2 regions of the Streptomyces sp. NBC_00259 genome follow, and region 1 is predicted to be linked to the other one. Evidence: riboswitches for the same ligand, from Rfam matches in the RefSeq annotation. Region 1 holds a riboswitch; the other holds the start of a gene.
What was found. Region 1 has a riboswitch for cyclic di-AMP ahead of OG766_RS21640 (C40 family peptidase). Riboswitches for the same ligand answer to the same signal wherever they lie in the genome.
Positions count from the first base shown of each region.

Region 2: it holds a riboswitch for cyclic di-AMP, as region 1 does, so the genes downstream of both, OG766_RS04335 (C40 family peptidase) here and OG766_RS21640 (C40 family peptidase) in region 1, are expected to answer to the same signal.

Region 1 covers NZ_CP108080.1:4,751,938-4,755,335, forward strand. Annotated here, with positions in the region: partial or broken gene OG766_RS21635 (MFS transporter) at 1-154, opposite strand, end outside; gene OG766_RS21640 (C40 family peptidase) at 326-1,498, opposite strand; cyclic di-AMP (ydaO/yuaA leader) riboswitch at 1,497-1,665, opposite strand; gene pcrA (DNA helicase PcrA) at 1,874-3,398, shown strand, end outside.
Region 2 covers NZ_CP108080.1:982,473-985,870, forward strand. Annotated here, with positions in the region: gene OG766_RS04325 (ATP-dependent Clp protease proteolytic subunit) at 34-669, shown strand; gene OG766_RS04330 (hypothetical protein) at 677-982, shown strand; cyclic di-AMP (ydaO/yuaA leader) riboswitch at 1,328-1,500, shown strand; gene OG766_RS04335 (C40 family peptidase) at 1,504-1,980, shown strand; gene OG766_RS04340 (ATP-binding protein) at 2,110-2,613, opposite strand; gene OG766_RS04345 (helix-turn-helix domain-containing protein) at 2,907-3,398, shown strand, end outside.

The DNA of each region.
Region 1 (3,398 bases):
CGGCGTTGACGATGCCGACCTCCGTGGCGGATGCGCTCAGGGCCACGGCGGCGAGGATCTGCAGGGCCAGCCCGGTGACCTGAGAACCGAAGGCAGACACAGCCGAGGCGGTCCAGAAGCGTACGTACCCAGGAACGTCCACCAGGCGCGGCATGACCGGACCGTACCAGGAAGATCACCGATGGACGATGTCGGACCAGGTCACCCAACGACGGCATCCACCCGCGAGAGCGGACTTCTCATCGCCCTGTCCAACCGGACAAGCCGCGGACAGAACGATGAGAAACGGCCAACTCACATGCGGACCTGCAACCGCGTCCACCGGCTACGCGGGGCGGATGCTCCCGTAGATCGGCATGTAGTAGATCGACTCCTCGCGGACGTTCGCACCCGGCTTCGGGGCGTGGATCATCTTGCCGTCGCCGATGTAGATGCCGACGTGGCTGATGTCGTCGTAGAAGAAGACCAGGTCCCCGGGGAGCAGGTCCGCCGTCGCCACGCTCTGTCCGGCCTTCACCTGGTCCCAGGTGGTACGGGGCAGATCGACGCCCGCGGCCTTCCAGGCGGCCTGGGTGAGCCCGGAGCAGTCGAAGGAGCTCGGGCCGGTCGCGCCCCAGACGTACGGCTTGCCGATCTGGGCGCGCGCGAAGGACAGGACCTTCTCGGCCTTGGCGGCGTACGCGCCGCCGGCGGTGCCGGTGCCCGTGCCGGTGCCGGATCCCGTGTCCGAGCCCGCGCCCGTACCGGAACCGCTCTGCTCCTGCTGCTCACGCTCCTGGCGCTGCCGCTCGGCCTCGGCCTCCGCTTCCGCCTTGGCTCTCGCCTCGGCCTTGCGACGGGCCTCTTCCTCGCGCTTGCGCTCCAGTTCCGCGAGCCGCGCCTTCTCCTCGGCGGTCAGCTGCGAGAGCAGCTCACGCGCCTCGGCGAGCTTCGTCTGGACGGTCTGCTTGCTGGTGCGCAGCGACTGCTGCGAGGCCGTCAGCGACTCCAGGCTCTTGGTGGCCTGCGCTCGCTGCTTCGCCGCCGCGGCCTGTTCGGCCTCGAACTCGGTGATGGTGCTGCGCTGCTGCTCGGTCAGCCGGTCCATGAGCTGTGACTGCTCGAAGTAGGCCTGCGGGCTGTCGGCGAAGAGCAGCGCGGCGGTCGGGGTGACCGCGCCGGTGCGGTACTGCGCGGCCGCGTAGCTGCCGAGAGCGCGGCGGGACTCGTTGAGGGAGTCCGTGCGCTTGGCGACGTCGTCGAGGATCCGGTCCACCGTGCGGCGCTGCTTCGCGGTGGACTCCTTGGCCCTGTTGTACTCCTGGGTCGCGGAACCCGCCTGCCGGTAGAGGTCGTCGACCTTCTTCTGGACCTCGTCGATGCTGGGCTTCGGGTCGGCTGTCGCGCTCTGTGCCGAGAGGAGCGAGACGCTCGCTATGGCGGCCGTCGTCAACCCGACGGCGGGGGAGTTGGTGCGTGTACGGCTGCGCGGCTTGCGGTGCGACGCCAAGGCCGGCATCTCCTTCCGTGGACCGCCTACCGGGTTAGCTGTCGGGTTCGGACGGAACGGAAGGCTGTCCTACGGGCCGAGAGAAACGCGGCCCGATTCACCCCAGTTATGCACAAATGGTGGGTCCCCGGTTCCGAACTCCCGCGAGGGAAGCACGGATTCGGCGTGGCGACCCGGTTGGCGTGGTTCGCCGATGGGGGTACGGGCTGCCTGGGCGAGCACGCTAGCCAAAGTGTGGTGCTGCTGTGAAGGCGGATGTTCGATATGCCCGATACATTTTCGTTACCTTAGCGCTGTGTGCTCCGATGTGACCGTGTGTGTTCGTGGCGAGTGTGGTGAAGGCGGCGGCGGGCTGTCAGTGGAGCGGCCTAGACTCGTAGAGCGATGAGCAGCCTCTTTGACGACAGCTTCCTGGCGGACCTCCAGCGCACCTCGGCCTCGGAGGGGCCCCCGCCCCCCGAGCACGACGAGCACGCGCCCCACGAGGAGGTCCCGCACGACCTCTTCGAGGGCACGTTCGACGTGCCTCCGTCCGGGGGCGCGTACTACAGAGACGGCGCTCCGCGCCCCGTCGTGGACCCGGCTGCGCTGCTCGAAGGGCTGAACGAGCAGCAGCGCGCCGCCGTCGTGCACACGGGCTCGCCGCTGCTCATCGTGGCCGGCGCGGGCTCCGGCAAGACCCGGGTGCTGACCCACCGGATCGCCCATCTGCTGGCGACCCGCAATGTCCACCCCGGCCAGATACTGGCGATCACGTTCACGAACAAGGCCGCGGGCGAGATGAAGGAGCGCGTCGAGCATCTCGTCGGCCCGCGCGCCAACGCCATGTGGGTCTCCACCTTCCACAGCGCCTGCGTGCGCATCCTGCGCCGCGAGAGCAAGAAGCTCGGCTTCACGTCGTCGTTCTCGATCTACGACGCCGCCGACTCCAAGCGGCTCATGGCCCTGGTCTGCCGTGATCTCGACCTGGACCCGAAGAAGTTCCCGCCGAAGTCCTTCAGCGCCAAGGTCTCGAACCTGAAGAACGAGCTGATCGACGAGGAGACCTTCGCCGACCAGGCCGCCGACGGTTTCGAGAAGTCGCTCGCCGAGGCCTACCGGATGTACCAGTCGCGGCTGCGCGAGGCCAACGCGCTGGACTTCGACGACATCATCATGACCACGGTCCATCTGCTCCAGGCGTTCCCGGACGTCGCCGAGCACTACCGGCGCCGCTTCCGCCACGTCCTGGTCGACGAGTACCAGGACACCAACCACGCCCAGTACACGCTGGTGCGCGAGCTGGTGGGGGAGGGGTACGAGGACCTGGCCCCGGCCGAGCTGTGCGTCGTCGGCGACGCCGACCAGTCGATCTACGCCTTCCGCGGCGCCACGATCCGCAACATCCTCCAGTTCGAGGAGGACTACCCGGACGCGACCACGATCCTGCTCGAGCAGAACTACCGCTCGACCCAGACCATCCTCTCCGCCGCCAACGCCGTCATCGAGCGCAACGAGAGCCGCCGTCCCAAGAACCTGTGGACGAATGCCGGTGCCGGAGCGCAGATCGCCGGCTATGTCGCGGACACCGAGCACGACGAGGCGCAGTTCGTCGCCGACGAGATCGACCGGCTGACGGACGCGGGCGAGGCCAAGGCCGGCGATGTCGCCGTCTTCTACCGGACGAACGCCCAGTCCCGTGTCTTCGAAGAGATCTTCATCCGCGTCGGCCTGCCCTACAAGGTCGTCGGCGGCGTGCGCTTCTACGAGCGCAAGGAGGTCCGGGACGTCCTGGCGTATCTGCGGGTCCTCGCCAACCCCGAGGACAACGTCCCGCTGCGCCGCATCCTCAACGTCCCGAAACGCGGCATCGGTGATCGCGCGGAGGCGATGATCGACGCGCTGGCGCTCAGGGAGAAGATCACGTTCC
Region 2 (3,398 bases), 3.8 Mb from region 1:
GCACCGTCGCGGCCGCATGAGGAGTGGTACGCCATGAACCACCCGTCCGCCCGCCATGTCCTGCCGGAGTTCACGGAGCGCACCAGCGCAGGGCTCCGCACCCTCGATCCGTACGCGAAGCTCCTCGCCGAGCGGATCGTGTTCCTCGGCGCACCGGTCGACGACACCTCGGCCAACGACGTCATCGCGCAGCTCCTGCACCTCGAGTACGCCGCCCCGGACCAGGACATCGCGCTCTACATCAACTCCCCCGGCGGTTCCCTCAGCGCGATGACCGCCATTTACGACACGATGCAGGTGGTGACCTGCGACATCGCCACGACCTGTCTGGGCCGGGCCGCCTCGACGGCCGCGGTGCTGCTGGCGGCAGGCGCCCCCGGCAAGCGGATCGCCCTGCCCGGTGCCCGGATCGTCGTCCAGCAGCCTTCCCTGGCGGAGCCGGTGCAGGGACAGCCGACCGATCTCGATCTCCAGGCTCAGGAGTTGCTGCGGCTGCGGGAGCTGATGGCCGCCGTGCTCGTACGCCACACCGGTCGGAGCGCCGAGCGCATCGCCGAGGACATCGAGCGTGACAAGGTCTTCGACGCCCCGGGCGCCAAGGAATACGGGCTGATCGATCACATCGTCAAGAACCGGAAGACGTCCGCGACTTCCCTCCACGGCCGGTGAACCGGCCGTGGTGCCCGAACTGCCGCCGCTCCCCGCACTGACGCGTGCCGAAAGTGAGTTCATCGACAGCTATCTCGAAGTCGTCGATCAGCTGGGAAGGATCAACCCGGCGCGTGGCACGCACACCTACGGCGCGCTTCGTGCCGCCCAGGCGCTCGTCGTACGGGCCACGGCGCTCCGGGACGCGCTGACGGTCATGCACATGCGCGGTGAGAGCGAGCTGCACGCACCGACATTGGCCCGTGCGCTGCGGGTGTTGGACGGGGAGCGCAGGGCGTCGAGAATCACCGTACCTCCGGAGTCGCCGAGTTGACGGTCCGCCGCCCGACGGCCACCGCGCACCTCGCGGCACGCCGGAGGCGTACGAGTGGGTGTCGCCCATCCGGACCAGTCGCGGCTGCACGATATGCACCGGGCAAGTTGCGCCGTGGGCTGAGCCGACTGGCGCAACGGCCCGTTCCGACGCTGGTACAGCGCTCGTCACCGGGCGACGCACTGTCCGCCAAACGGCTCTGTCCACTCGAATAGGTCATTGGTGAGGAGCCTCACAAAACGCCGTTTCTAAGAGGAAATCCGGCAGTTCGTGGGTCAAGATCCCTGGGACGACAAGCCCCCGCCACCGCGGCGGGGCGGTCCGGGCGGACGCCGAGTCCTGCCGCCGCACCGGATGCCTGGTCGACATGAGGGCTTCGGCAGGAGTGGAGGACCCGAGCAGTACGGGCCGGCCGCACATCATGGCCGGTCCTTGGGGTGAAGCCGCGTACGCGGCCGGGCGTCTTCGCCGGTCCGAACCCGACAGGTCATCCTTCACAGGCGGCTGACGAAGGGTTGCGCATGTCTGCGCAGACACATCTCCCGTCCCTGTTGTCCCGGACGGGTGCCGTCTCGGCACTCACGATCGCGGCCGTCGGCGGCTCGCTGGTCCTGCCGGGCGGCGCGCCCGAGGCCCATGCCACCGCGGCACACGCGACGAAGGCACTCAACGTGGCCGCGTCGAAGAAGGGCTCTCCGTACCGCTACGGGGCCACGGGGCCGCATCGCTTCGACTGTTCGGGACTGACGCTCTACGCGTACAAGAAGGCCGGCAAGAAGCTGCCGCGCACGGCCCAGCAGCAGTACAACCGGACCCGTCATATCCGCGCTTCCCAACGGCAGCGCGGTGACCTGGTCTTCTTCCAGGCCCGCGGATACGTGTACCACGTCGGCATCTACGCGGGAGGCGGCAGGATCTGGCACTCGCCGAAGACCGGTTCCGTGGTGAAGCTGAGCAAGATCTGGTCCAAGAGCGTGCGCTACGGGCGCGTGCGCTGAGTTGTCCGGGCCCCGGCACCGTCCGGGGCCCCGAGGGACGAGAGGAGCGGTCACGGCCCTCCACGGCGCGGCCGGTACGCGTCCGCAGGCGTCCGTACGCGTACGCAACGGCGGGATGCCGTGGAGGGCTCAGGGCCGGTGCCCCTGTGGAGCGGGGTCGCCGGGGAGCCCGCCCGACGGGACCGCCCCGCGCTCGGTGCGGACGACGGCCGGCGCGGGGCTCCAGGGCATGGCGATCCAGACGGTCTTGCCGCCTTCCGGGGTAGGGCTGACGTGCAGCCTGCCCCCGCACTCGGCGGCGAGCCAGCGGATGATCACCATGCCGCGGCCGTTGTCCTGCTGCACCGCCGCGGGCAGCCGCTGCGGCCAGCGCGGATGGCTGTCGGTCACACCGACGCACAGCTGTTCGTCGCGCTCGAGACGGACGTCGACCGTGAAGGTGGGTGACTGTCCGAAGGTGTGCTGAACGGCGTTGGTGGCCAGTTCGGAGACGATGAGACGGACCGTGTCGGCCGCGTCGTCCTCCCTCGGCAGCCCCCACTCGGTGAGGACCTCGGAGACGTATCTCCGCGCGGCGGGGACCGAGGCGGGATCGCTCGGCAGGGTGATGGAGGCTTCCTGATGGTCGGCCATGGCGAGCTGTCCCTTTCCCACCGGGGCTGCGGGAGCGCGGCACGCAGCGGATGCGGTGCCGGAACAGCCTCGGACTGCGCTGTGCGCCAGAGTGTGCGCTAGCCGTCAGAGTGCCACTGTGCCGCCCCTGTTGGTGCCGATCCACCTTGATATGCATATATCTGTCGCTCAAAGCGGTGAACTCTGCGACGCGAGAACGTATTTGGGCGCAGACTTGCGCTGCGCCGGCCGCTCACGCGCCGGTCGTACGCCGGTCACTCGACGACCGAAGGAGGAACGGAGGAGGGGACGGAATGCGGCACGGTCCCGCGGTGCGCCGCCGCAAGCTCGGTGAGGAACTGCGCGGCCTGCGGCTGGACGCGGGCCTCACCAGCCGGGAGGCGGCACGCCTGGCGGGTTGGCACCAGTCGAAGGTGAGCCGCATCGAGACCGGTGCGAGCGGGGTGAAGCCCGCCGATGTGGCCCGGTTGCTCGACGCCTACGGGGTGGCCGATCCGCGGCTGCGGGAGCTGCTGGGGACGCTGGCGGGCACGGCGGACGGCGGGGGCACGGGCTGGTGGCACGCCTACCGCGGGGTGATCCCTCCCCAGTACCGGGACTTCATCAGCCTGGAGTCCCAGGCGAGTACGGCGCGGACGCTGGAGACCTCGGTGGTGCCCGGACTGCTGCAGACCGCCGACTACGCACGGGCGGTGACCCTTTCCGCGCTCGAAGGAGCGCCGACGGCCACGGTGGACTCGCTGGTGGAGGTGCGCATCGCCCGTCAGCAAGTGCTCCGTGCGGAG